DNA from 2 places in the Pantoea sp. Lu_F5_004 genome. Region 1 is predicted to be linked to the other one. Evidence: predicted binding sites of a transcription regulator. Region 1 holds the regulator's gene; the other holds the start of a gene.
What was found. Region 1 encodes PurR, which represses purine synthesis genes. Its sites were predicted from a motif close to CANGCAAACGTTTGCNTG; they were not measured.
Positions count from the first base shown of each region.

Region 2: a site for PurR is predicted at 12,853-12,870, ahead of glyA (serine hydroxymethyltransferase). Genes of this name have one in related genera too.

Region 1 covers NZ_CP194946.1:2,290,652-2,305,406, reverse strand. Annotated here, with positions in the region: gene sufD (Fe-S cluster assembly protein SufD) at 1-827, shown strand, start outside; gene sufS (cysteine desulfurase SufS) at 827-2,050, shown strand; gene sufE (cysteine desulfuration protein SufE) at 2,072-2,488, shown strand; gene ACR8BN_RS10680 (L,D-transpeptidase family protein) at 2,544-3,569, shown strand; gene ACR8BN_RS10675 (major outer membrane lipoprotein) at 3,651-3,887, opposite strand; gene pykF (pyruvate kinase PykF) at 4,192-5,604, opposite strand; tRNA gene ACR8BN_RS10665 (tRNA-Val) at 5,949-6,025, opposite strand; tRNA gene ACR8BN_RS10660 (tRNA-Val) at 6,037-6,113, opposite strand; tRNA gene ACR8BN_RS10655 (tRNA-Val) at 6,117-6,193, opposite strand; partial or broken gene ACR8BN_RS10650 (MATE family efflux transporter) at 6,346-7,718, opposite strand; gene ACR8BN_RS10645 (riboflavin synthase) at 7,921-8,580, shown strand; gene cfa (cyclopropane fatty acyl phospholipid synthase) at 8,917-10,065, opposite strand; gene punC (purine nucleoside transporter PunC) at 10,375-11,577, opposite strand; gene punR (DNA-binding transcriptional activator PunR) at 11,685-12,590, shown strand; gene purR (HTH-type transcriptional repressor PurR) at 12,587-13,612, opposite strand; gene ACR8BN_RS10620 (YnhF family membrane protein) at 13,894-13,983, shown strand; gene ACR8BN_RS10615 (C40 family peptidase) at 14,031-14,755, opposite strand, start outside.
Region 2 covers NZ_CP194946.1:1,052,852-1,067,606, forward strand. Annotated here, with positions in the region: gene yfhb (phosphatidylglycerophosphatase C) at 68-706, shown strand; gene tadA (tRNA adenosine(34) deaminase TadA) at 770-1,261, shown strand; gene mltF (membrane-bound lytic murein transglycosylase MltF) at 1,258-2,724, opposite strand; gene purL (phosphoribosylformylglycinamidine synthase) at 2,992-6,879, shown strand; gene ACR8BN_RS05055 (sensor histidine kinase) at 7,458-8,885, shown strand; gene qseG (two-component system QseEF-associated lipoprotein QseG) at 8,889-9,557, shown strand; gene glrR (two-component system response regulator GlrR) at 9,557-10,891, shown strand; gene glnB (nitrogen regulatory protein P-II) at 11,076-11,414, shown strand; gene hmpA (NO-inducible flavohemoprotein) at 11,470-12,654, opposite strand; gene glyA (serine hydroxymethyltransferase) at 12,982-14,235, shown strand; gene ACR8BN_RS05085 (3-phenylpropionate MFS transporter) at 14,678-14,755, shown strand, end outside.

The sequences.
Region 1 (14,755 bases):
CTGCGCGTCCGGTCTATCTGCTGCATATCACCAGCGGTCAGCAGACGGGTATGAACACGGTTCACTATCGTCATCACCTGCAGCTGGAAGAGAGTGCAGAAGCGGAAGTGATTGAGCACTACGTTTCACTGGATGAGCGCGCCCATTTCACCGGCACGCGCTTTACCTTTGCGGTAGGCGACAATGCAAAACTGACGCACACGAAGCTGGCCTTTGAAAGCAGCGCCAGCTATCACTTTGCGCATAACGATCTGGTCATTGGCAACGATGGCCAGGTCAGCAGCACCAGCTTCCTGCTGGGTGCCGGGCTGTCGCGTCACAACACCAGTACCCAGCTGAACGGCGAAAACACCACGCTGGCGATCAACAGCCTGGTGCTGCCGGTGAAACAGGAAGTGGCGGATACCCGTACTTACCTGGAGCACAACAAGGGCCACTGCGTCAGCCGCCAGATGCATAAAACCATCGTGCGCGATAAAGGCCGTGCGGTGTTTAACGGCCACATTAAAGTGGCACAGCATGCGCTGAAGACCGACGGGCAGATGACCAACAACAACCTGTTGCTGGGCAAGCTCTCAGAAGTCGATACCAAACCGCAGCTGGAAATTTATGCGGATGACGTCAAGTGCAGCCACGGTGCCACCATCGGTCGTATTGATGATGAGCAGATGTTCTACCTGCGTTCGCGCGGTATTGAGCAGGATGCTGCGCAGACCATGATTATTCATGCGTTTGCCGCAGAACTGACCGAGACACTGGAAAATGAGGTGATGCGTCAGGCCGTGCTGCAGCGTATCGCGCAACGTTTTCCCGGAGGCGACATATGATGAACTTCGATCTCGAACGCGTCAGGGCTGATTTTCCTATCCTGAAGCGTGAGGTCAACGGTCATCCGCTGGCCTATCTTGACAGTGCGGCCAGCGCACAGCGTCCACTCTCGGTGATTAACGCCGAGAGTCATTTCTATCAGTACGGCTATGCGGCCGTGCATCGTGGTATCCATACGCTGAGCCAGCAGGCGACCAGCGACATGGAGAACGTGCGCGATCAGGCTGCCCGTTTTATCAACGCGCAGTCACAGGAAGAGATTGTCTTCGTTAAAGGCACCACCGAAGGCATCAATCTGGTGGCGAACACCTGGGGCAGCAGTAACCTCCAGGCTGGCGATAACCTGATCATCACTGAGATGGAGCATCACGCCAATATCGTTCCATGGCAGATGCTGGCCCAGCGCAACGGCGCAGAAGTGCGGGTCCTGCCATTAAATGACAACGGTGAGTTGGCGCTGGAGCAACTGGCGGGGCTGATCGACAGCCGTACGCGGTTGCTGGCGGTGACGCATGTATCAAATGTGCTCGGCACGATTAACCCGGTTAAAGCGATCGTTGCTCAGGCAAAAGCCGCTGGTGTGGTAACGCTGGTGGATGGTGCCCAGGCGGTGATGCATGACAAGGTTGATGTGCAGGATATCGGCTGCGACTTCTACGCCTTCTCCAGCCATAAACTCTATGGCCCGAACGGCGTGGGTATTCTCTACGGCCGCAAAGCGCTGCTGGATGAGATGCCACCATGGGAAGGGGGCGGTTCAATGATTGAGCGCGTCCTGCTGCCCACCGGCACCACCTGGAATAGTGCGCCGTGGCGCTTTGAAGCGGGTACGCCGAATACCGGCGGCATTATCGGCTTTGGTGCGGCAATGGCCTATGTGCAGGCGCTGGGACTGGATACGATTCATCAGCGCGAGACGGCACTGATGAACTATGCGCTCGATAAGCTGGGTACCGTTCCGGATATTCAGATCTACGGGCCACAGTCACGAGCTGGCGTTATCGCCTTCAATCTCGGTAAACACCACGCCTACGACGTCGGCAGCTTCCTGGATCAATATGGCATTGCCATCCGCACCGGACATCACTGCGCGATGCCGCTGATGCAGCATTACAATGTACCGGCGATGTGCCGTGCCTCCTTCACGTTCTACAACAGTGAAGAGGAAGTGGATCGTCTGGCTGCCGGTTTGACGCGCATTCATCGTCTGCTGGGCGGCTGAACAGTTTTAACGGAGTCACTGATGGCGAATTTGCCTGAAAAAGAGAAACTGGTTCGCAACTTCAACCGTTGCGCCAACTGGGAAGAGAAGTACCTCTACATTATTGAGCTGGGTTCAAAGCTTCCGGAATCTTCTGAAACCTTACACCAGCCGGAGAACGTGATTTCGGGTTGTCAGAGTCAGGTGTGGATCAGAATGACCCCGCAGGCGGATGGTTCCATTGCGTTTGAAGGCGACAGCGATGCCGCTATCGTTAAAGGACTGATTGCTATCGTATTTAGCCTCTATCAGAACCTGCCGCCCGCCGATATCCTGGCGCTGGATGTGCGCCACTGGTTTGGCGAACTGGCACTGATGCAGCACCTGACGCCCACCCGGTCGCAGGGGCTGGAGGCGATGATTCGGTCTATTCGCCATACCGCTCAGAACCTCAGCTAAGTTACACTCCACAGACGCCATCCGGCGTCTGTTTTTTATCTGACGAGAAAATTGCATGAAACCTGCTTTACGTTTAGCCGGTGCATTGCTGCTGACCTGCTTTGGGCTCTCTGCATCCGCGTTCGCCACCGAATATCCGCTGCCACCACCTGACAGTCGCCTGATTGGCGAAAACGTCCTGACTCAGGTTCCTGACAATAAACAACCTCTGGAAGCGATTGCGGCGCGCTACCAGGTCGGCCTGCTGAGCATGCTGGAGGCGAATCCCGGTACCGATCCCTGGCTTCCCAAAGCGGGCACGCAACTGACGGTTCCACTGCAGATGATCCTGCCCGATACGCCGCGCGAAGGGATTGTGGTGAATCTGGCCGAGCTGCGTCTCTACTACTACCCCAAAGGGGAGGATAAGGTCATTGTCTATCCCATCGGCATTGGCCAGCTGGGTGCGGCCACGCCAGTGATGGTGACGCAGATCAGCCAGAAGATCCCTAATCCTACCTGGACGCCCACGGCGAACATCCGCAAACGCTACGCCAAAGAGGGCATCACGCTGCCTGGCGTAGTTCCCGCCGGACCGGATAACCCGATGGGGCAGTTTGCCATGCGTCTGGCGCGCGGCACCGGCCAGTATCTGATCCATGGCACTAATGCGAAATTCGGCATCGGCATGCGCGTCAGTTCAGGCTGCATCCGTCTGCGTTCAGAAGATATCGAAGCGCTGTTTAATTCAGCTCCGAAAGGGACGCGGGTACAGATCATCAATCAGCCGGTGAAATACGCTGTAGAGCCGGATGGGAAACGCTACGTGGAAGTGCATCAGCCGCTGTCACGCAACGACAAGGACGATCCGCAGACCATGCCGATTGCACTCACTGCCGGAGTGAAGCAGTTTATGAAAAGTGAGAAGAGTGATAGCGCGCTGATTAAAGCCAGCTTAGCACGACGCTCAGGCATGCCTGTGCTCGTCAGCAGTGGGGAGCCGGTGCAGAGTGATACCGTGCCGCCTGCGGGGCTGGAGAGCGCATCTGTGGGGGCTGATAGCCCGGTGACACAGGCTGAGGGCAACGCGGTTCAGCCCTGACCGGATAAGTGCCTGTGAAGGGCACTGAATTCGGAGCAAAAAAAATGGCGCCATAAAGGCGCCATTTTTAAACCAGAACTCTTACTTACGGTAAGAGTGAGCCTGGTTGTCCAGACGCTGGTTAGCGCGTGCTGCGTCATCTTTAGCAGCCTGAACGTCTGAACGCACTGCGTTCACGTCGTTGCTCAGCTGGTCAACTTTAGCGTTCAGAGTCTGAACGTCTGAAGACAGCTGGTCGATTTTAGCGTTGCTTGAGCAACCAGCCAGCAGAGTTGAAGCCAGAACTACCGCGCCCAGTACCAGTTTAGTACGATTCATTATTTATACCCTCTAGATTGAGTTAATCTCCATGTAGCGTTACAAGTATTACACAAAGCTTTTTAAGTTGAGAATAAATTTTTGATGAGAAGATGCTTAAATTTGATCGTTCGCTCAAAGAAGCAGCGAATCACAGAATATGATAAAAAAATTTAGCGAAAACAGAGAGATTTAATCGGATTAACCTTAATATTAAGAGTATTTGAATAGTTATTTTCGATTGGAATTTTCTGACATTTGGTTTAAGTAGAAATAAAAAAAAGCGCCCGATAAAGGCGCTTCAAAATAATGGTCAGAGAGAGTTTTACAGAACGTGTACAGAAGCGGTGTTGGTAGTTCCGCTTGGTACTAATGCACCTGACACCAGCACCACGACATCGCCTTTCTGGCCGTAGCCACTTTCCAGCGCCGCTTCTTTACCCAGACGATAGAAATCATCGGTTGAAGCGATCTCTGTCACCAGACGTGTCTCAATCCCTTTGCTCAGGATCAGCTGACGGGCAGTCATCGGATTGGTGGTCAGCGCCAGGATGGTCGCATTCGGGAAGTATTTACGCACGGCTTTAGCAGATTTACCCCCTTCGGTAGCAACCACAATCAGTGGCGCTTCCAGCTTCTCAGCGGTCTCTACAGCACCACGGCAGACAGCTTCTGTGATACGCATTTTGCGGTTATCACTCTGGCTGTCGATGCGGGACTTCATCACGCGATCGGTACGCTCACAGATGGTCGCCATGATGGTGACCGACTCCAGCGGATAACGGCCTTTGGCGCTCTCACCTGACAGCATCACAGCATCGGTACCGTCAAGAATGGCGTTTGCCACGTCACCGGCTTCTGCGCGGGTAGGGCGCGGGTTCTTGATCATGGAATCGAGCATCTGGGTAGCCGTGATGACCACTTTGCGTGCTTTATTACATTTTTTGATCATCATCTTCTGCGCGAAGATCACTTCTTCAACCGGGATCTCAACACCCAGGTCGCCACGCGCAACCATGATGCCGTCTGACGCTTCGAGGATTTCGTCGAAGTTGTTCAGGCCTTCCTGGTTTTCGATTTTGGAGATGATCTGGATATGCTCGCCGCCGTTCTGTTTCAGGTGCTCGCGAATTTCCAGCACATCTGAACGTTTACGGATGAAAGAGGCGGCGACAAAGTCTACACCCTGCTCACAACCAAAAATCAGGTCGCGCTTATCTTTTTCGGCCAGTGCTGGCAGCTGGATAGAGACGCCTGGCAGGTTAACGCCTTTGTTTTCACCCAGATCGCCATTGTTCAGGACTTTACACACCACGGTATTTTCAGTGACTTCGGTCACTTCCATACCAATCAGGCCATCATCGACCAGCACCGTGTTGCCGATTTTCAGGTCAGCAGTGAAACCCGGGTAGGTCACCGCAACGCGCTCGCTGTTGCCAATCACGCTCTGATCTGTAGTAAAGGTAAAAGTCTGACCCGCTTTCAGAGCCGCATCGTTGCCGCCTTCCAGTTTCATGGTGCGGATTTCAGGGCCTTTGGTATCCAGCAGGATAGCGGCCTGACGGCCGGTTTTTTGCATAACGGCACGCATGTTGGTGATGCGTTGACCATGCTCAGCGTAGTCGCCGTGAGAGAAGTTAAGACGCATAACATTCATGCCAGCTTCAAGCAGCTGAGTCAGCATCTCTTCGGATTCGGTTTTCGGGCCAATTGTACAAACGATTTTAGTCTTTTTCATGACGGATTTTCTGTAAGTTGTGATGGATGAATAAGGGCGGAATCCGATGGCAGCGCATCGAAGTGAAATTTCTGATTGAGACTGAAAAGGGCAGTACTGAGTAAGAATAGGTGACGAAGGCCAGGCGTGCAGGGAAGTTGTGCGGTTACGGTTGGTAACCACCACGCTGTTGTTGCGCAAATCATTTGAGTTATCGCAGTAAGCACGTGATCGCTGAAACCTTTCAAGTAAGCAACGCGGGACAGTATAGACGCTAAGTATGCGAAAACCAATCAAAAAGCAGAAGGGGGAAGCGATGCAGATCAATAAAAGTGGAGTTGCGCAAGCTGAAGGAATTCTGAAAGTGGTGCGCTCTAATGGACTCGAACCATCGACCCCCACCATGTCAAGGTGGTGCTCTAACCAACTGAGCTAAGAGCGCATTCTGAATATTGGTGCGTCCGAGTGGACTCGAACCACCGACCCCCACCATGTCAAGGTGGTGCTCTAACCAACTGAGCTACGGACGCACTTGGTGCGCTCTAATGGACTCGAACCATCGACCCCCACCATGTCAAGGTGGTGCTCTAACCAACTGAGCTAAGAGCGCAACATGCTGTCAGGGCGACAGCGGGGACGAATATTAACGGCAGCGTGTGAGGCTGGCAAGGGGAAAATGGTTTTTTCGCCATGACTGCACAGCAACTGTGCTAACCGTCGTTTTTTTCGTCATTGCGGGCCATGAATGACCCGCCTCGAACGTTATCGTGCTGCACGCGTCAGGATAATTTCCGCCGGTGATTGCTGTAACCGTCTGATGCGCCAGAGCATCATCACCGCAGCCGAGGTCAGACCGATAATAAAGCCGCACCAGAAGCCCGCAGGACCCATGCGCGGCACCAGCCAGTCGGTCAGCGCCAGCAGATAACCGGCGGGCAGCCCCAGCAGCCAGTAAGCGATAAAGGTAATAAAGAAAATCGACCGCGTATCTTTATAGCCGCGCAGGATCCCGCTGCCAATCACCTGTATCGAGTCTGAGAACTGATAAATTGCCGCCAGCAGCATCAGCTGTGCCGCCAGCGTCACCACTTCAGGGTTGTCGTTATAGAGCAGGGCAATCTGATGACGAAATGTCACGGTAAAAATGGCGGTCAGCGCCGCCATGCTGATGCCAACCCCCTGGGCGGTCCAGGCCGCGACCCGTGCCTGCTCGGTGGAGCCCTGGCCCAGACGATAACCGACGCGGATGGTGGTCGCGACACCCAGCGACAGCGGCAATACGAACATCAGTGAACTGAAATTGAGCGCAATCTGGTGGCCGGCCACGTTAACGATGCCCAGTGGCGAAACCAGCAGGGCGACCACGGCGAACAGTGTGACCTCAAAGAAGAGTGCCAGCGCCACTGGCAATCCCAGTGTCATCAGGCGGCTCAGAATCGGACGGGAAGGGGGGACCAGCGGCTCTCCATACGGATATCGCGCATGCTACCCATCCGGCGCACCCAGTAGCGCATGCAGATAAACATCACCCAGTAGACCGAGGCGGTCGCCACGCCGCAGCCGACACCGCCCAGGGCAGGCATGCCGAAGTGGCCATAGATAAAGACATAGTTGAGCGGGATGTTGAACATCAGGCCTAAAAAGCCCAGCACCATGCCGGGTTTGGTTTTCGACAGCCCCTCGCACTGATTGCGCAGCACCTGGAAGAAGAGGTAGCCTGGCGCGCCGAACAGCAGGGCATGCAGATAGCCTTCTGCCTTCAGCGCCAGCACTGGATCGATGTCATGCATCGCCCGGATAAGATAACCGGCATGCCACAACAGCACCATAATCAGCAGGGAGACGAAAAAGGCAAGCCAGTATCCCTGGCGGATCTGTTCACCGATGCGTTCGCGGCGGCCAGAACCATTGAGTTGCGCAACGGTGGGCGTCAATGCAAGCAGAAGACCATGACCAAACAGGATGGCCGGTAGCCAGACAGAGGTGCCGACAGCAACGGCGGCCATATCCGTGGCGCTGACTGCGCCGGCCATAATGGTATCCACAAATCCCATTGCGGTTTGAGCCACCTGAGCAAGGATGACCGGAATCGCAAGGGCCAGCAATTGACGCGCTTCTGTTAAATACTTCTGCACGTTAACACCTGACTTATTGAATGAATTAAAAGGGGCAGGAAGCCCGGGGAATTTCGCGAGCTAGTGTAACTGGCGTAACAGAATTCGCCAATCTTTGTCACACAATGCGGTTTGCTCCGCTATAAAGCGGCGGCGCGGGCTGAAATCTAACAGCCGACCTGAGCTGTGATAAACTAGCGTAAACTTCGCAGAGGCAAAGACTATGTTTACCGGTATTGTGCAGGGCACCGCAGAAATCGTGTCCATTGAAGAGAAAGAACTGTTTCGTACCCACACTGTCCGCCTGCCGGAAGAGCTCTTACCGGGTCTGGCGCTGGGCGCATCCGTAGCCCATAACGGTTGCTGTTTAACCGTAACGGCAATTGAAGGCGACCGCGTCAGTTTTGATTTAATTAAAGAGACATTGCGGGTAACTAACCTTGGCGATTTACGTCAGGGCGATGTGGTCAATATTGAGCGTGCAGCGAAATTCAGCGATGAAATAGGCGGACATCTGATGTCTGGTCATATTATGACCACCGCTGAAATCTGCAAGATTATCCAGTCAGAACATAACCGCGAGGTCTGGTTTAAAATCCAGGATGCGGCGCAGATGAAATATATTCTGCATAAAGGGTTTGTCGGCATCGACGGTATCAGCCTGACGGTAGGCGATGTGACTAAGACTAAGTTCTGCGTCTATCTGATCCCGGAAACGCTGGAGCGTACTACGCTGGGGGCGAAGACCTTTGGCGATCGGGTGAATATTGAAATCGATCCGCACACGCAGGCAATCGTGGAGACCGTTGAGCGGGTATTAGCACAGCGCGATGCCGCGGCGGCGATGAGCATGCTGACCGGCCAGTCAACGACAGAGAGTTAATAAAAGGCGCGTAAGCACCGCAGACAGCCCAATCGGTTTTACTCTGTCAGCACTATAAAAGCGCAGGGCGCCGGGTCAGAAGAGGAAAGCGTCCAGCCGCCCGGATAAAAACGCCGGGAGCGTTTTTGAACAACGCAAAGCGTTGGCCCGGCAACGGGCGCACCTCAGGGATGAGGTGCGTAATCGCGTGGGCCGGGCGTGTCAGGGATGACAGGTTTTGCGACTTTCCGATCTGACCCTGTTCCTTGCGCAACGCTTCCTTTTAAAGCAAAACAGGCCAGTCTTATAAAGTCTTTGGCCGGGGTAGCGCTTTCTTAATTGCCCGCTTTTTAACCCCTACCGCGCCACCCGTAATCCCCCCTCTACACCGCGACTGAACACGATCTGCCACAGCTGAATATCACGCGCCCGGAAGGCACCCGCACAGGCATTCAGATAATAGGAGAACATCCGCTTAAAGCGTTCGCCATATTTATCGGCCAGCTCTGGCCAGGCCTGCAAAAAGCGTTCATGCCAGGCCATCAGTGTTTTGTCGTAATCTGCGCCGAAATTGTGCCAGTCTTCCAGAATAAAATGGGGCTCGCTGGCATCGGCCACATGGCGCACCGAAGGCAGGCAGCCGTTGGGGAAGATATATTTATCGATCCAGGGATCGACACTCATATCGGTTTTAATCGCGCCGATGGTGTGAAGCAGGAAAATACCGTCAGGCTTTAAATTACGATCGACCACGTCAAAATAGGTCGCGTAATTTTTCGGCCCGACATGTTCAAACATACCCACCGACACAATACGATCAAACTGCTCATTCAGATCGCGATAATCCTGCAACAGAATCGTGACGTCTAATCCGCTACAGCGCTGCTGCGCCAGTTTCTGTTGTTCGGCGGAAATCGTCACGCCATGCACTTTAACGCCATAATGACGTGCGGCAAATTCCGCGAGTCCGCCCCAGCCACAGCCGATATCCAGCAGTGACATTCCGGGTTCCAGCGCTAATTTACGGCAGATCATATCCAGCTTGGCTTCCTGCGCCGTCGCCAGTGTCGTCGCCTCTTTCCAGTAGCCACAGGAGTATTGCATGTACGGATCGAGCATCAGTGAAAAGAGGTCGTTGCCCAGGTCGTAATGCTCTTTACCGACAATCCACGCCCGCTTTTTTGACTGCAGATTGGTTAAGCGTGCGGCGGCAATGCGCAGCGTATCTTTAAAGTGATGAGGCAGCTGCTGATCGAGTTTATGCTTAAGTACCTGATGGAAGAAAATATCCAGCCGGTCACACTCCCACCATCCATCCATATAGCTCTCACCGAGCCCAAGAGAGCCCTCCTGCAGAACACGTTTAAAAAAACCAGGATGATTAATATGAATATCCCAGGGACGTGAACCATTAATTTCGATATCCGCTTTTTCCAGCAGTTCATGAACGATGCGATACCAATGGTTTTCTTCGAGGCTCACTTCTTCTGCATAAGATGAACTCATAGATTTTCCACCACCTGTCCAATCTGAACCTGAACAAAGAGTAGCCAATTTATTCAGGCATTGAGAAACGATGCGGATGGCTCCGCAACCGGTTATTTGTGTGATACAGAGGACTGGAACAGCCTGCAGCAGGTCGGGTAAGGTGAGAATAACGCGCGCGAATACCGTCCCGGCAGCAGGGTGCCAATCAGATTATTACGTTATTATATTGTTGATTTATTACAGATTTGTTGACCCGGATGAGTATATGCTCACGCGGGTCAATATTCAATAACTTATTGTTAGGGCGCTAACTAAAAAGTCAGTGTGTCACTGATTATCCTGGCAGGCAGGTTGCGCAGAGGCAACAACAGTTTGTGCGCTTGCGGCACGCTGCATGGCGTAACCCATCAGCGCCAGCACAATTGTCACCGTCATCATCAGTGTAGTGGTAAATAGCGGCTGCGTTAAACCGGCCGATACCGCCAGGCTGGCAGCGAAACAGAGTCCTAACTGCAGTGTATTCTGCAACGCGGCGGCTTTACCGGTAGCTGTCGGGAAGGGCATCAGCGCACTGGACACCACAATCGGATAGATCGCGCCGTTAGCCAGCGCCATACCGCAGAACGGAACCATCAGACTCACCAGCGTGCTGCTGCCAGCAAGCGCAACAGCAAACAGCGCCAGGATGCTCAGGCTGTAGACGCCCAGCAGCCAGGGCAGCAACTGTGCGCCGTTAAAGCGGTTGAGCAGGGTGCGACAGCCGAAACCGCCAATTAAAAAGGCGAGCGTCTGGGGCACATAACTCAGACCGATATCGGCGGGCGACAGACCCAGATCCGCCAGAATAAAGGGCGATCCGGTCAGCCAGGCAAAGAAGCTGGCGGAGCAGGCGGAATAGATCAGCACGTTGCCGCTGTAGACCCGGGATTTAAGCAGCGTGAAAAAGCCCGGCTGCGCACCTTTTTCTCCCGCTGCCTTGCGCACGGTGGGCAGACGCAGCGTGGTCAGAATCAACGCCACCGCAATCAGGGTCAGCACCAGGAAAATCGAACGCCAGTGGAAGTGGCCGATCAGCCAGGCACCCAGCAGCGGAGCCAGCGCCGGAGAGAGCGCAACCAGCGGCATAATGGTGGCAAAGACTTTGTTAGCGCGTGCTGCAGGATAGCGATCCACCACCAGCGCCTGCCAGCTTACGGCAGCGGCACAGACACCAATCGCCTGGACAAAACGCAGCGCCAGCATCAGATAGATATCATTCACCCACAGCATGCCTGCGCAGCCAGCGCCAAACATGGCCAGTCCGGCCAGCAGCACCGGTTTACGGCCGATGCGATCGGAAAGCGGTCCCCAGAAGAGCTGACCCACGGCGAAGCCGCCCAGGAAGAGACTCATACTGGCGCTGATCAGACCGGGTGAAGTGTTAAAGGTTTGCTGCATCGCACCAAAGGCGGGCAGGTACATATCAGTGGCTAAAAAGCCCAGCATGCTCAGCAGGGCAAGGTAGGGCATAAACCCTTTATTCGACAGCATCTGATTCTCATTTTTGCAGGATAAACGCGGCAGAGTGTAAAAGGTGCGTTTGCTGCTGTGAAACGGTAATATTTGCCGATTGCTGTTAAAATTTTTGAAGGAAAATTATGTGGTCAGAATATGCATTAGAGGTGGTTGACGCTGTCGCCCGTGGAGGGAGCTTCAGCGCCGCCGCGCAGGAGTTACATCGTGTGCCCTCTGCCATCAGCTATACGGTGCGTCAGCTGGAAAACTGGCTGGCGGTACCGCTGTTTGAACGGCAGCATCGCGAAGTGGTTCTGACCCCGGCGGGTGAGCATTTTGTCCGGGAAGGACGCAGCGTCATCAAAAAAATGCTTGCCACCCGGCGACAGTGTCAGCAGCTGGCTAACGGCTGGCGCGGCCAGCTAAGCATAGCCGTTGACCGTATCGCTAAACCTCAGCGCACCCGACAACTGGTCAAAGATTTCTATCGCCACTTTCCCGATATGGAGCTGATCATCAGCTATGAAGTCTTTAACGGCGTCTGGGATGCGCTGGCCGATGGCCGGGTGGAAGTGGCGATTGGTGCCACGCAGGCAATACCGGTGGGCGGACGCTTTGCTTTCCGGGATATGGGCACGCTTAACTGGCGCTGCGTGGTTGCGCCCGACCATCCTCTGACACAGGCGAGCCAGATAGATGATGACACGCTGCGTAGCTGGCCGTCCCTGGTGCTGGAAGATACTTCACGCGCACTGCCGCGTCGTATGACATGGACGCTGGATAACCAGCGCAGGCTGGTGGTGCCGGAGTGGCAAACCGGGCTGGAGTGCGTGCAGGCGGGATTGTGTGTGGCGATGGTGCCGGGCCATCTGGCCAGGCCACTGCTCGACAGTGGCGAGCTGGTTGAACTGACGCTGCCGGTGGCGTTTCCGGACAGCCCATGCTGCGTCAGCTGGGCAGAGGATCGCGCATCACCGGCGACAGGCTGGTTGCTCAGCTATCTGGGTGATGCGCAAACGCTTAATCAGGAGTGGTTAAGCGAGCATTAACGGCGATAGTCGCGGAATGGGCCATCGGCCACGGAACGGCGCTCAATCAGCGTCGGATGGACCTCAATCGTTTGTGACACTTCGCGCTTACTGGTAATGCGGTCCAGCAGCATTTCCAGCGCTTTCTCACCCAGCTGGGCTTTAGGCTGATGCACCGTGGTCAGGGCCGGTGCAAAATAACGGGCGTTGCGCACATTGTCATAGCCGATCACCGAAATATCCTGGGGGACGCGCAAACCCATCTCGTCGGCGGCGCAAATCGCGCCCATCGCCATGATGTCACCGCCACAGAAAACCGCCGTCGGACGCTGCTTCTGCGACAGGATCTGCTGCATCGCCTGATAGCCTGACTCCGGCTCAAAGTCACCCTGCACAATCCACTCGGCGCGTGGCTGAATACCCGCTTCTTCCATCGCCTTCAGGAAACCAGCATGACGTCCGCCACCGGTGTTACGCTCCATCTGACCGGGGATAGCACCAATATCCCGGTGTCCGCGTTCAATCAGATAGCGTCCCGCCAGATAGCCGCCCTGGAAAGCATTATCCAGTACCGTGTCGGTGAAGTCGGCGCGCGACTCGCCCCAGTCCATTACCACCATCGGGATATTGCGATTCTCTTCCAGCATCTGCAGCAGATCGTCCGGATATTCAGAGCACATCACCAGCAGCCCATCGACGCGTTTCTGCGCCATCATGCTGAGATAGGCGCGCTGTTTTTGCAGATCGTTATGCGCATTACCCAGAATCAGCGTATAGCCTTTGTCAAAACAGTGATTTTCAACCGCTTCGATAATTTCAGCGAAATAGGGCGCTTCGCTGGAGGTGGCAAGCAGGCCCAGTGTCTTGGTGTGGTTCACTTTCAGGCTGCGCGCCACGGCGCTCGGCGAGTAGTGCAGTTCTTTAATCGCCTGCCAGACCGCGTTGCGCGTCTCTTCAGCCACAAAGCGGGTTTTATTGATGACGTGCGAAACGGTGGTCGTTGAGACGCCAGCGCGTTTCGCCACATCTTTAATTGTTGCCATGAAAATCGGACTCCAGTGCTTATCTAACTCTATGATAAGCGTAGTGTTAAACGTTTGCGTCTGCTCAGGGTTTTTTCCGCAAAAATGCAGCTTTCCTGGCCAGTAAACAGGCCGCTGGCGTAATAAAAACGCCTGAAAACGTGCGCAAACGGAATCAGGGTTGCGCGCGTTGCGCAACAAAGGCGGGATTCTAACAAGGCTGAACGGATAAAACGAGATTTTTACCGGGCCCTGTGGGAAAATGCGATACCCCTGCTAATTGTGTGACTAAGGAGGAAGCAATGAGTACCGATCTTAAACTGGCTTTAATGACCACCGCGGGCTGTCTGCTGATGATTGTGGCCTTTAGTTTTACCGCTATTCTGCACTAATAAAAAAAGCCGGGATTATCCCGGCTCTCTTCTGGTTGTTCCGCTGCTCAGCGTATGGTTTTCGGCGTCATCACCCGACGGGCACCAATATAGTGGCGCTGCCAGTAATCTTCTCCTAACGCGCTGATCTGAATATCTTTGCCGGTGCGTGGCGACTGGATAAACTTGCCATCACCCAGGTAAACGCCGACATGGTCCGCAGTACCGCGTCCATTGATACGGAAGAAGACCAGATCGCCTTTCTCCAGCGACTCACGCTTGATCGGCGCGGCGTCACGCAGGTGGTACATCTCGTTAGCGGTACGTGGGATTTTAAACTTCACCAGATCTTTATAGGCGTACCAGACCAGGCCGCTGCAATCGAAACCGGTATGGGGAGAGGTACCGCCCCACTGATAGGGTTTACCCAACTGACCCATCAGCTTGGTCATCGCGGTTTCGCGGGCCTTCTGATAGCGCTGACGGTGAGATTTGCTCATCTTAATCGTGCCGGTCTCGCTGGTGGTGACCTCAGCGGTTTTCAGCAGGCGCTGATGACCATAACGTTTTTTCTCTTTGTTCTTACTGAGACGGGCGGTTTTTAGCGAGGTCTTCTTAGCAGGCGTCTGTTTCGCGGTGAGTTCGACTTTTTTCAGTTTTTTTGTTTTTAATTTTTGAACCGGGCTGAGGCGAGTCTTTTTCGTCACCGTTTTCACCGGGCGACGCTTGCGACGCTCATCTTCGCGTGCACTCTTTTTCTCTGCTTTATGCGTACTGACGTTCACCGGCGCGT
Region 2 (14,755 bases), 1.2 Mb from region 1:
CGCCGTAGCGCCTGATGATGGCTACACTACTCTTTATCATTCCAGAATCAGCCTGAAGGAGAGTTGTTTGACCAGGGGAACACAACGTCGCGTCGTATTTTTTGACCTGGATGGCACTTTGCACCAGCAGGACATGTTCGGCACTTTTATGCGCTATCTGCTGCGTCGCCGACCGCTTAATCTGCTGCTGGTGGTGCCGTTATTGCCGGTAGTGGGTATCGGCTTGCTGTTTAAAGGCCGTGCGGCACGCTGGCCCATGAGCCTGCTGCTCTGGTCTATTACTTTTGGCCGTTCTGAGCGGACGCTGCTGCAACTCGAAGCCGAATTTGCGCAGTGGTTCCGCCTGCGCGTTAAAGCCTTTCCGGTGGTTCAGCAGCGCCTGACCGATTACCTCGGCAGTGATGATGCTGACGTCTGGCTTATCACCGGATCGCCACAGTCTCTGGTGGAGCAGGTCTATTACGACTCCGCGTTTCTGCCACGCGTGAAGCTGATTGCCAGTCAGATGCAGCGCGGCTGGGGCGGGCGGGTACTGGCAATGCGCTGCCTCGGCCATGAGAAAGTGGCACAGCTGGAAGAGAAAATCGGCACGCCGCTACAGCTCTACAGCGGCTATAGCGACAGCAAACAGGACAACCCGCTGCTGTTTTTCTGTCAGCATCGCTGGCGCGTAACACCCGCAGGTGAGCTGCAACAGCTGGAATAAGTTTCTAAAGGATCGGTGAGACCGCTATAATGCGCCGCTTTTCTGTCGCCCGGAGTGGTCAGCATGAAACAACAAGATGAATACTGGATGCGCCATGCGCTTGACCTGGCGCGCCGGGCCTGGGAGCAGGACGAAGTGCCGGTGGGTGCGGTGCTGGTTCAGAATGACCGGGTGATCGGTGAAGGCTGGAACCGGCCCATCGGCCAGCACGATCCGACGGCGCATGCGGAGATTATGGCGTTGCGGCAGGGCGGTAAAGTACTGGAAAATTATCGTCTGCTGGACACCACGCTCTACGTGACGCTGGAGCCGTGCGTGATGTGCGCCGGCGCCATGGTTCACAGCCGCATCAGCCGGCTGGTCTACGGTGCGCACGATATCAAAAGTGGAGCGGCAGGATCGCTGCTCGATGTGCTGGGGCACCCCGGCATGAATCATCAGGTTGAATTACAGAGCGGCGTGCTGGCTGAAGAGTGTGCCGCTATGCTGAGCGACTTCTTCCGTATGCGTCGCGAGCAGAAAAAAGCGCTGCGGCAGGCGCAACGCCAGAATTAATTCATGGCGATCTTTGGTTCGACCGCCGGATAGCCTTTGGCCAGTTCGGCCTGTGCTTGTTGTGCTTCAGCCTGCTGCGCCAGGCGTTTTTCCTGCTCCTGCAGATAACCCACCAGGCTTAACTGATATTTGCGGATGTTCTCCACATAGTTATAGGCTTCATGCCCACGGGCATAGCCATAAGCTGTCTGAGTGTAGTAACGCTTCTGGCTCAGCATGGGCAGACGCAGCTTCACATCCGCCCAGCTATCCGGATTACCCCCCTGGCGGGCAGTGAGTTTACGGACATCCAGCATATGGGCATAGCCCATGTTATAGGCCGCCAGCGCAAACCAGATGCGCTCATCTTCCGGGATGGTCTGCGGCACCTTCGCCATCATATCCTGCAGATACTGACTGCCGCCGCGAATGCTCTGTTCGGGATCGGTCCGGTCGCCCACATCCAGGCTCTCAGCGGTGTTACGGGTCAGCATCATCATGCCGCGCACGCCGGTAGGGGAGGTGGCCTGCGGGTTCCAGTGCGACTCCTGATAGGAGATCGCCGCCAGCAGTCGCCAGTCAATGCTGGTGGCGTACTTCTCAAACAGCGGTTTGATGTCAGGCAGCGTGTTGTCGATGGCGCGCAGGAAAGTGCGGGTATCGACATAATCAAAGGTGCCGACGTGGCCGAGATATTTCTCCTCCAGCCGCGCCATCGCCCCTTCTTCACCCATACCGTTAAAGAAGTCGAGCATCGCGGCATTCAGGCTGTCGTCATCGCTGTGCCTCACATACCAGGTGACCGGCTCTTCATCAGTGACATCAAACGCCACCGCCAGCTGCGGATAGATGCGCTGCAACAGAGCGATGGTCACGGAGTCACCAATCGTATAGTCGAGCTTGCCGTCTGCCACCGCTTCCAGCAGGGCTTTAGGACTTTGATCGGTGGAGATCGCCCAGTCCAGATCGGGGTACTGGTTTGACCGCGCGCTCTTCAGCGTTGACAGATACGCCGATCCTGATGCAACAGTCAGCCGCCCCTTTAAGTCACCGAGGTTTTTAGGGCGCGGCTTATCCACGCGATAGACCAGCTGCTGCGAAACGTTGTAGTAGCCTGGCCCGGTCTGATAGCGGGTCAGGCGTTCGCTGTTGTAGTTCAGACCCGCGGCCAGCAAATCGGCTTTGCCATCATCTAAATCGTCAAACAGATCGCTCAGGTTGGGACGTACTGTCACCTTGAGTTTGACGCCCAGATAATCGGCGAAGCGTTTTGCCAGCTCATAATCCATACCGGCCGGAGATTGGTTCACTGTGTAGTAAGTCAACGGGGAATTGATGGTACTGACACGCAGTACTCCCCGTGATTTAATCTGTGAAATCTGGTCCTGCCCACCCCCATACCAGGGAATGGATGGCCATAGCGCTAACGCTAACAGCACGGCAACCAGACCGATAAACAGATAATTAAATTTTAGGCGTTTCAAATAGTTATCTCTCGCTGGCTCTAAGGCCTCTGTCTTTTAAAGGCAGTATTTGTCTTCTTTGAACTCCCAGAGCGAGGGGCATTTTGCGCAACAAAATCACGCTGAGCAACTTTTATAGCAGCTTTTGCGCAAAATTCAGGCAAATCCGGGTCGCCAAAAATTGTGCGCAAACGGTTTCGTCGCGAGGTCGCTTTCTCTATAATACGCCCCGTTTTCCCTGTTGCGCCCAATGAAGCGTCGCCCGGCGCCCTGACGAGAGATTTATTAATGGAAATTCTGCGTGGTTCGCCCGCCCTGTCGGCATTTCGTGTAAACAAACTGCTGACCCGCTTTCAGGACGCTCATCTGCCGGTGAGTGATATTTACGCTGAGTACATCCATTTTGCTGATGTCAGCACGCCCTTAAGCGCTGACGAACAGAGCCGTCTGCAGCGCCTGCTGAAATATGGTCCCTCTCTCGCTGAACATGCCCCACAGGGTCGTCTGCTGCTGGTGACGCCTCGTCCCGGCACCATTTCGCCCTGGTCATCCAAAGCCACTGACATTGCCCACAACTGCGGCCTGCCGCAGGTACGTCGTCTGGAGCGCGGCCTGGCCTTTTATGTACAGGCCCCGCAACTGACGGAAGCGCAGTGGCAAACGCTGGGCACACTGCTGCACGATCGGATGATGGAAACGGTCTTCGGCGATCTGGCGCAGGCTGAACAGCTGTTCGCGCATCACACGCCACAGCCGGTGAAAAGTGTCGATCTGCTGGGTGAGGGCCGTCAGGCGCTGGTTCAGGCGAATATCTCCCTGGGTCTGGCGCTGGCCGACGATGAAATCGACTACCTGGTGGCGGCGTTTACCGCACTGGGCCGCAATCCCAACGACATTGAACTCTATATGTTTGCGCAGGCGAACTCTGAGCACTGTCGTCACAAGATCTTCAACGCCGACTGGATTATCGACGGCGAGAAACAGCCAAAGTCGCTGTTTAAGATGATCAAAAACACCATGGAGCAGACGCCGGACTACGTGCTCTCTGCTTACAAAGATAACGCCGCCGTGATGGAAGGCTCAGAGGTTGGCCGCTTCTTTGCTGACGCCGGAGAGAGCGAATACCGCTGGCATCAGGAAGCCGCACACATCCTGATGAAGGTGGAAACCCATAACCACCCAACGGCCATCTCGCCGTGGCCTGGTGCTGCGACCGGTTCCGGTGGTGAAATCCGTGATGAAGGCGCAACCGGAAGGGGTTCTAAGCCAAAAGCGGGCCTTGTCGGTTTCTCCGTATCGAACCTGCGTATCCCAGGCTTTGAACAGCCGTGGGAAGAGGACTTCGGCAAACCGGACCGCATCGTCAGTGCGCTGGAAATTATGACCGATGGCCCGCTGGGCGGCGCTGCATTTAACAATGAATTTGGTCGTCCGGCTCTGAATGGTTACTTCCGTACCTATGAAGAGCAGGTCACCAGCCACAACGGCACTGAGCTGCGTGGCTACCATAAGCCGATTATGCTGGCGGGCGGCATCGGGAATATCCGTGCCGATCACGTGCAGAAAGGTGAAATCACCGTAGGCGCGAAGCTGGTGGTGCTGGGCGGTCCGGCAATGAACATCGGCCTGGGCGGCGGCGCGGCGTCATCGATGGCCTCGGGCCAGTCTGACGCCGATCTCGACTTTGCCTCGGTACAGCGTGATAACCCGGAAATGGAACGCCGTTGTCAGGAAGTGATTGACCGCTGCTGGCAGCTGGGCGAAGAGAACCCGATTCTGTTTATCCACGACGTGGGCGCTGGCGGCCTCTCCAATGCGATGCCGGAGCTGGTCAGCGATGGCGGTCGTGGCGGCCGGTTTAACCTGCGTGACATCCTGAGTGATGAGCCAGGCATGAGTCCGCTGGAGGTCTGGTGTAACGAATCACAGGAACGTTATGTGATGGCAGTGGCACCCGATCAGCTGGCGCAGTTTGAGGCGATTTGTCAGCGCGAACGCGCACCGTTCGCGGTCATTGGTGAAGCCACCGAAGAGCTGCACCTGAGCCTGGAAGATAGTCATTTCGGTAATAAACCGATCGATATGCCACTTGATGTCCTGCTGGGCAAAACGCCGAAGATGACGCGGGATGTGGTGACGCAGCAGACGCAGGGCACTGCCCTGCAGCGTGACGGCATTACGCTGGTCGATGCGGTGAACCGCGTGCTGCATCTGCCTGCCGTGGCGGAAAAAACCTTCCTGATCACCATCGGTGACCGCAGCGTGACCGGCATGGTGGCGCGCGACCAGATGGTGGGACCGTGGCAGATCCCGGTTGCCAACTGTGCGGTGACTACCGCCAGCCTCGACAGCTACCACGGCGAAGCGTTTGCACTGGGCGAACGTTCACCGGTTGCGCTGCTGGATTTCGCAGCGTCGGGTCGTCTGGCGGTCGGTGAAGCCCTGACCAACCTGGCGGCTACCCATATTGGTTCGCTGAAGCGTGTGAAGCTTTCCGCAAACTGGATGTCCGCAGCCGGTCATCCGGGTGAAGATGCCGGTTTATATGCGGCGGTGAAAGCGGTCGGCGAGGAGCTTTGTCCGGCGCTGGGGATCACCATCCCGGTCGGTAAAGATTCGATGTCGATGAAAACACGCTGGCAGGAAGGCAGCGAACAGCGCGAAATGACCTCACCGCTGTCGCTGGTGATTACCGCTTTTGCCCGCGTCGAAGATGTCCGTCGCACCGTCACGCCACAACTGCAGGCCGATCAGGATAACCTGCTGCTGCTGATCGATCTGGGCAACGGCGCGAATACGCTGGGCGCAACGGCGCTGTCACAGGTTTATCGTCAGCTTGGCGACAAACCTGCCGACGTGCGCGATGCCGCTCAGCTGGCGGGCTTCTTCAATGCCATCCAGGCGCTGGTGGCTGAGCAGAAACTGCTGGCTTATCACGATCGCTCCGACGGTGGTCTGCTGGTGACGCTGGCCGAGATGGCCTTTGCCGGTCACTGCGGTGTTGACGTTGACATCGCCTCGCTGGGTAACGATGCGCTGGCCGCCCTGTTTACCGAAGAGCTGGGTGCGGTGATTCAGATCAACGCCGCCGATCGCGCCGTGGTTGAGCAGATCCTGGCGGATCAAGGTCTTGCCGGCTCGACACATCTGCTGGGCAGCGCGCAGCCGGGCGATCGCTTTGTGATCCGTTCTGGTGACAGCGCGGTCTACAGTGAAAGCCGCAACACGTTGCGAACCTGGTGGGCGGAAACCACCTGGCAGATGCAGCGTCTGCGCGACAACCCGGCATGTGCCGATCAGGAACATGAAGCGAAGAAAAACGACAGCGATCCTGGCCTAAACGTTAATCTGACCTTTAATCCGCAGGAAGATGTTGCTGCCCCGATGATCGCCACTGGCGCACGTCCAAGGGTCGCGGTGCTGCGTGAGCAGGGCGTGAACTCCCATGTAGAGATGGCAGCCGCCTTTGATCGGGCAGGCTTCACCGCCATTGACGTTCACATGAGCGATCTGCTGGCCGGACGTCGCGGTCTGGAAGAGTTCCAGGCGCTGGTCGCCTGTGGCGGCTTCTCTTACGGCGATGTGCTGGGTGCCGGTGAAGGCTGGGCGAAATCGATTCTGTTCAACCCGCGCGTGCGTGACGAGTTCGAAACCTTCTTCCACCGTCCGCAAACCCTGGCGCTGGGCGTCTGCAACGGTTGCCAGATGATGTCTAATCTGCGTGAACTGATCCCAGGCAGCGATCTCTGGCCACGCTTTGTGCGTAACCAGTCTGAGCGCTTTGAAGCGCGCTTCAGTCTGGTAGAAGTGGCCGCCAGTCCCTCGCTGTTGCTGGACGGCATGGCCGGTTCGCATATGCCTATCGCCGTTTCGCACGGTGAAGGCTTTGTTGAAGTGCGTGATGCTTCACATCTGGCGGCGCTGGAGTCGAAAGGGCTGGTTGCACTGCGCTTTGTCGATAACTTCGGCAAGGTAACAGAAACCTATCCGGCTAACCCGAATGGCTCACCAAACGGCATCACTGCCGTGACCAATGAAAGTGGTCGCGTCACTATCATGATGCCGCATCCGGAGCGGGTGTTCCGCACCGTCAGCAACTCCTGGCATCCGGCAGAGTGGGGCGAAGATAGCCCGTGGATGCGTATATTCCGCAATGCGCGTAAACAGCTGGGTTAATTTAATCCGCTGAAAAGAGCAGGAGGCCAGTGTGCCTCCTGTTTTTTTTGTGGCTCTGTTGGCAAATGGCGACAATGAGCATCTCGCACTGTCTCTTTATGGCGACATCTATCTCGTTGATTTTTAATGAGCACCCATCAGGCGCGATTTCATGTCGCTCTGCGGAGACAGTTTTCACTTACTGTAATCAGATTTTGCGCAACAGTTGTCCGGTAAGCTTATTCAATCTGCTGAAAAATATAATGATTTATTTTCTGGCATGGAACTTGCTATACTCATGCAGCTGCTCATTCACCTGTTTATGATTGCCCCGCTTAGCGGAGAAGAGCTCATAAAGCCCGAATGACGCACCAAACGGAGCCTGCCGTCCAACTGACCGATAATCGCTTGCGTTATCAAACACCGGACGTAACGTTGAGTAAGGCTCCACCCATTTTTACGCGATGCATCACGCGTCGTGCCAGCGGCAGGCCATTGAGCCTGCCGTTTTCTTTTGTTCCCCTTTCTTCCGCTGACACCTTTCTTCCGCTGACAGAGTCCGTTAGCATCCAGACAGCAAATCTTAAGGAAGCGGCTGCGTGAAAAAATGGCGTTTATTTCCCCGTTCTCTGCGTCAGCTGGTGCTGATGGCGTTTGTACTGGTGCTGCTGCCGTTGCTGGTGCTGGCCTGGCAGGCGTGGGAAAGTCTCTCTGCATTAAGCGAACAGGCAGCGGATACCAACCGCAATACCTTCACCGACGTTCGCAGAAGTGAGGCGATGGCGCGAACGGCGGTGGAGCTGGAGCGCAGCTATCGCCAGTACTGCGTGCTGGATGATGCCTCTCTGGCGCGCCTTTATCAGACCCAGCACACCCGCTACAGCCAGATGCTGAGTTCGCACAGCGCCAGCCTGCCCGAGCTGCCCGCATTCCAGACTTTACAGGCGACGTTGCCGCTGCTGACACCGTTAAAGTGCGATAACGGTAATCCGGTTACGCCTGCCGCAGAGGCGCTGGATCGTTTTTCTGCCACCAATGCGCAGATGGTGCAGGACACGCGCGAAGTGGTGTTTTCGCGCGGCCTTCAGCTGCAGCGCGAAATTGCCGATCGCGGCCAGTTTTTTGGCTGGCAGGCGCTGATTCTGTTTATCATCAGTCTGGCGTTGATGACGCTGTTTACCGGCATGATTATCGGGCCGGTCAAGCGTATTGAGCGGATGATCAACCGGCTTGGCGAAGGCCGGGAACTGGGTAACAGTGTGACATTTCGCGGCCCGCGCGAGTTACGCTCGCTGGGACAGCGCATCGTCTGGCTCAGCGAACGGCTTCAGTGGCTGGAATCGCAGCGCCATGAATTCCTGCGCCATCTTTCTCACGAACTGAAAACGCCGCTGGCCAGCCTGCGTGAAGGCACCGAACTGCTGGCGGACGAGGTAGCCGGGTCGCTGAACGCCGATCAAAAAGAGGTGGTCACTATCCTCGACGGCAGCAGCCGTCATCTGCAGCGGCTGATTGAACAGCTGCTTGATTACAACCGTAAACTGGCAGATGGCCCGATCCAGCTGGAACCGGTCAGCGTGGCGGAAATTGTGGCGGGGGTGGTGAATGCACACGCACTCTCGGCGCGCGCCAAACTCATGCAGACGGTTGTCGATCTGGCGGTCAGTCACTGCCTTGCCGAACCGATGTTACTGATGCGGGTCATCGATAATCTCTATTCGAACGCCGTGAACTACGGCAGCGAATCCGGTACCATCTGGCTGCGCAGTCAGCAGCAGGGCGATCGGGTCTGGATTGATGTCGCGAACAGCGGTACGCCGATCCCGCCGGAAGAACAGGCAATGATTTTCGAACCTTTTTTCCAGGGTAGCCAGCAGCGCAAAGGGCCGGTAAAAGGCAGCGGGCTGGGATTGAGTATTGCCAAAGATTGCCTGCGCCGTATGCATGGCGACCTGACGCTGGTCTCCTGCGAGCAGGCTGACGTCTGTTTTCGAATTGAACTGAACACCACCGCCGGGAATGTCTGACTGATGAAATATTTACCCGCTTTGCTGTTGAGCACACTGACCACGCTGCTGCTCAGCGGATGTACGACCTCCCCGGCCACCTCATCCCTGCCGTCAGGCCATCAGGTGGCGGAACCCGAGATCAGAGTGGCTGATTACCTGGCGACCCGCTGCAGTGACCTGTGGACGATAGAGAATAGTGCGGCACTGAGTAATCCCCTCTACTGGATGCGGGCGATCGATTGCGCTGAACGCCTTTCCCCCGCCGAGGCCCGAGCCGAAGCCCACCGCTGGCCGGTTGAAAGCTGGTCGCGCGCTTTCAAGCAGGGCGTGCTGATGTCGAACGGCAACGTGACGCCAGTGGAGCGTCGTCGCTATGTTGAAACCCTGGATCGCTACAGCAGCGATTTCCCGCAGTCTGTGCGTCCGCTGCTCCAGTTGTGGCGCAGTAATCAGGCCGCGCAGCTCGACCTGAGTGAAGCGCGTACCCGTTATGTCCATCTGCAACAGAGCAGCGATACCCAGCTGGAGGCGATACGTCAGCAGATGGTTAAACAGCAGCAGCAGCTCAGCGACACGCAGCATAAGCTGGAGCGGCTTACTGATATTGAGCGCCAGCTTTCATCGCGGAAAGCCCCGGATGTTTCTGACAGCGGCCACGGCACTGCGTTGCCGCAGGATGAGGAGCAATAATGGTCAGACAAGCGGCAAAACTGCTGCTGGTGGATGACGATCCCAGCCTGCTGAAGCTGCTGGGCATGCGTCTTCGCAGCGAAGGTTATCAGGTCACCACCGCGGCCAGCGGCCCCGAAGCGTTGCGTCTGTTGCAGAAAGAGAAGATCGAGCTGGTGATCAGCGACCTGCGAATGGATGAGATGGATGGTCTGGCGCTGTTTGGCGAGATCCAGAAACGCCACACCGGTCTGCCAGTAATTATCCTGACGGCGCACGGCTCAATCCCGGACGCGGTTTCCGCCACGCAGCAGGGCGTCTTCAGCTTCCTGACCAAGCCGGTGGATAAAGATGCGCTCTACAAAGCGATTGATGAAGCACTGGCTCAGCAGGCGCCAGTCAGCGATGACCGCTGGCGTGAAGCGATCGTCACCCGCAGCCCGCTGATGTTGCGGCTGCTGGAGCAGGCGCACATGGTGGCGCAGTCGGATGTCAGCGTGCTGATTAACGGGCAGAGCGGTACCGGTAAAGAGATGCTGGCTCAGGCGATTCACGCCGCCAGCCCGCGAAACGGTAAGCCCTTTGTCGCCATTAACTGTGGCGCACTGCCGGAGCAGCTACTGGAGTCAGAGCTGTTCGGGCATGCCAAAGGGGCCTTTACCGGCGCAGTCAGTGCCCGTGACGGCCTGTTTAAAACTGCAGGTGGTGGCACGCTGTTCCTGGATGAGATTGGCGATATGCCGCAACCGCTACAGGTTAAGTTGCTGCGGGTGTTGCAGGAGCGTAAGGTCAGGCCGCTGGGCAGCGATCATGATATTGAGATCGACGTGCGCATTATTTCAGCCACGCATCGCGATTTGCCCAAGGCGATGGAGAAAAAGGAGTTTCGTGAGGATCTCTTCTATCGTCTTAATGTTGTGAACCTGAAGATTCCGGCGCTGCATCAGCGCACTGAAGATATTCCGCTGCTGGCTAATCATCTGCTGCGTCAGGCGGCGGAACGGCATAAACCGCAGATCCGCAGTTTTTCCGTTGATGCGATGAAGCGGTTGATGGCGGCCAGCTGGCCGGGCAATGTGCGCCAGCTGGTTAACGTGATTGAGCAGTGTGTGGCGCTGAGCTCATCGCCGGTAATCAGCGATGCGCTGGTGGAGCAGGCGCTGAGCGGTGAGAACAGCGCTTTGCCGACCTTTGCTGAGGCGCGCAATCAGTTTGAGCTGAACTATCTGCGTAAGCTGTTGCAGATGACTAAAGGCAATGTGACCAATGCCGCACGTCTGGCTGGACGCAACCGCACGGAGTTCTATAAGCTGCTGTCTCGTCATGAGCTGGATGCCAGTGATTTCAAAGAGTAGCGGAGGCTGCGGCGTGACACCGGCAGGTTGCCTGCTCAGGCCCGAATCAGAATGGGTGCGGTCAGCATAATCTGGCAGCGCTTGCGGCAACCTGAATAATCCCGGATATTACCGCCCGACAGCGCCAGCAACATTTATACTTGATAAACCCTCTGACCATGGAGGGAGTGAAAAAGGGTCTGACATGAAAAAGATTGATGCGATTATCAAACCATTCAAACTCGATGATGTCCGTGAAGCCTTAGCGGAAGTCGGCATCACCGGGATGACCGTGAGTGAAGTAAAAGGTTTTGGCCGCCAGAAAGGGCACACCGAGCTTTACCGCGGCGCAGAGTATATGGTCGACTTTTTGCCTAAAGTGAAAATCGAGATGGTGGTGGGCGACGATATCGTTGATACCTGCGTCGAGACCATTATGCGCACTGCGCAGACCGGCAAAATCGGTGACGGTAAAATCTTTGTCTTCGACGTGGCGCGCGTGGTGCGCATCCGTACTGGCGAAGAGGATGAAGAGGCGATCTGATTGTCTTTTTATCCGCATAAAAAAGCCCGCGCTGCGGGCTTTTTTTATTGCTCAATTACATCCCTTTATGGGGGCCAAAGAGTTCGTAATGAATGCGTGTGTCTTCCACGCTGGCATCGCGCAGTTGTGCCACCACATGCTGCATAAAGGGCAGTGGACCGCAGAGGTAGAAGTGGGTGTCGGGTGAGGCGAGACGTGCGGAGATCGCGGTGATATCCATCAGACCCTGCGCGTCATAGCGACCGGCATCTTCAGCGGCGGGATCGCGATACCAGACCTGACTGACGAAATCGGTGAGCTGCGCGCCCGTGGCTATCACTTCCGGGCCAAATGCATGCTGTTTGCCGTTCTCTGCTGCGTGCAGCCAGCTGACCGGCGCGCGGTGCTGACGGGCCGCCAGGGCATGCAGCATGGCCAGCATCGGCGTCTGACCCACCCCCGCGGAAATCAGCGCCACCGGGGTTGCAGCATCGACCTCAAGGAAGAAGTCGCCATGCGGTGCGGCCAGCATCAGCTCATCACCCACTTTGCCATTCTGATGCAGCCAGCCGGAGACGGTGCCCTGCGCTTCACGTTTCACCGCAATCCGATAATCTTTGCCATTACTGAGGTGAGTAAGCGAGTACTGACGAATCTGGTGATGTTCGAAACTGGCGGGCTGCAGATGCACCGTCAGATACTGACCCGGTTTAAAGGCCACCACCGGGCCGCCATCTGCCGGACTGAAGGTAAAGCTTTTAATCACCTCGCTCTGTTGCTCAATAGCACTGATGCGAAACGCACGGGTGCCGCGCCAGCCACCGGTTTGCTGCTCCGTCGCCTGATAAATCTCCTCTTCGCGATTAATGAACACATCCGCCAGTACGCCATAGGCCCGGCCCCAGGCTGCCAGCGCCTCTTCACCCGGATTCAGCAGCTCTTTAATGGTTGCCAGCAGATTTTCACCGACGATGGCGTATTGCGCAGGCTGAATGTTCAGGCTGGTATGTTTCTGCGCAATCTTTTCCACTGCGGGCAGCAGCACGGCCAGGTTCTCCAGATTCGCGCCATAGGCACAAATGGCATTGAACAGCGCTTCACGCTGATCGCCATTGCGCTGGTTGTTCATATTGAAAACATTTTTGAGTTCCGGATGGTGCGACAGCATGCGGTCATAGAAGTGTGCGGTAAGCGCAGGACCACAGGCGGCGATGGCAGGCAGGGTCGATTTAACCGTGGCGATAGTGTGTGCATCAAGCATAAAAACGGCCTCTCATTTAAAGTTGTATTTTAAATGCATCTTATAGCCGTCTCGCCTGTTGTGTAAATAACCCGATAAATTTCCCGGTTGTCAGAGTGGCAACTTTTAGGTGCATCCTGAGAAACCGCCGTCACATCCTGAAGAAAAATCGTGGCGTCTGAACAGGGTGAAAAGGTGTAAAAAAGCCCTGCCAGTAGCCAGCCAATCGTTTGCGTAAAAAGAGGAGGTTCACCCTACCTTCACCTGTTAAAACGGTTTACACTGTGGGCCTTCGCCCCTGAAGGGGGGTAAATACCGTCAGAAAGTTAGCTGAGTCAGGAGATCCGGATGTTAAAGCGTGATATGAACATTGCCGATTACGATGCCGAGTTGTGGCAGGCGATGGAGCAGGAGACAGTGCGTCAGGAAGAGCACATTGAACTGATTGCTTCTGAAAACTACACCAGCCCGCGTGTTATGCAGGCACAGGGTTCTCAGCTCACCAATAAATACGCTGAAGGGTATCCGGGCAAACGCTACTACGGCGGCTGTGAGTACGTTGATATCGTTGAGCAGCTGGCGATCGATCGCGCAAAAGAACTGTTTGGCGCCGATTACGCTAACGTACAGCCACACTCAGGTTCACAGGCTAACTTCGCGGTTTACACCGCGCTGCTGCAGCCGGGCGATACTATTCTGGGGATGAACCTGGCGCACGGTGGGCACCTGACTCACGGCTCACCGGTTAACCTGTCGGGCAAACTCTATAACGTCGTGGCTTACGGTATCGATGAGACCGGTAAAATTGACTACGACGAACTGGCTGAACTGGCGAAAACCCACAAGCCAAAAATGATCGTTGGCGGATTCTCAGCTTACTCCGGCGTTTGCGACTGGGCGAAAATGCGCGAAATCGCGGATAGCGTAGGTGCATGGCTGTTTGTGGACATGGCACACGTTGCCGGCCTGATTGCTGCAGACGTTTATCCAAGTCCGATCCCACATGCGCACATCGTGACCTCTACCACCCACAAAACGCTGGCGGGTCCGCGCGGTGGTATCATTCTGGCGAAAAACGGCGACGAAGATTTCTATAAGAAACTGAACTCTGCCGTCTTCCCTGGCGGTCAGGGTGGCCCTCTGATGCACGTTATCGCTGGTAAAGCGGTCGCGTTCAAAGAGGCTATGGAGCCGGAATTCAAAACCTACCAGCAGCAGGTGGCAAAAAATGCCAAAGCGATGGTTGAGGTGCTGATTGAGCGTGGCTATGACATCGTTTCTGGCGGCACGTATAACCATCTGTTCCTGATCGATCTGGTGAGCAAAAACCTGACCGGTAAAGAAGCGGATGCGGCGCTGGGCCGTGCCAACATCACGGTTAACAAAAACAGCGTGCCTAACGATCCGAAAAGCCCGTTTGTGACTTCCGGTATCCGTATCGGTACACCAGCTGTTACCCGTCGTGGCTTCAACGAAGCAGACGTGCGTGAGCTGGCTGGCTGGATTGCGGATGTGCTGGATAACGTCAATGACGAAGCGACCATTGAGCGCACCAAAAAGAAAGTGCTGGAAATCTGCAGCCGTCTGCCGGTCTACGCTTAATCGTTAACCTGTTGTGAGACAGCATACAAAGGATGGCATCAGCCATCCTTTTTTTATTGTTAAAAAACGAGTGCGTGTTAGCTGTGATACCGGAGTTGCTCAGGAAACGCGGTCAGATCGGAAAGTCGCTAAAGCCAATCCCTGGCCGCTCGGCCCGCGCGATTACGCACCTCATCCCTGAGGTGCGCCCGTAACCGGGCCAACGCGTTGCGTTGTTCAAAAACGCTCCCGGCGTTTTTGTCCATGGCGCGGGACGCTTTCCTCCTCTGACCGTGTTTCCTGCGCGTGAAATTCAGATGTAGCGGCAAGAGGCGCTCTGATTTGGATTGGTTAGTGTTCTGAAAGGATGGCATCAGCCATCCTTTTTTATTGCCTGTCCTGCGGCGCTCTGCCAGAGTAGCGCCCACTCATGCTGCCAGGCAGCACTCTTGCTGGAGGGAATATGGCAATCGGCTCCGCCAGATGGCTCGGATTGGGCTACTTCACTTACTTCTTCTGTTACGGCATCTATCTGCCATTC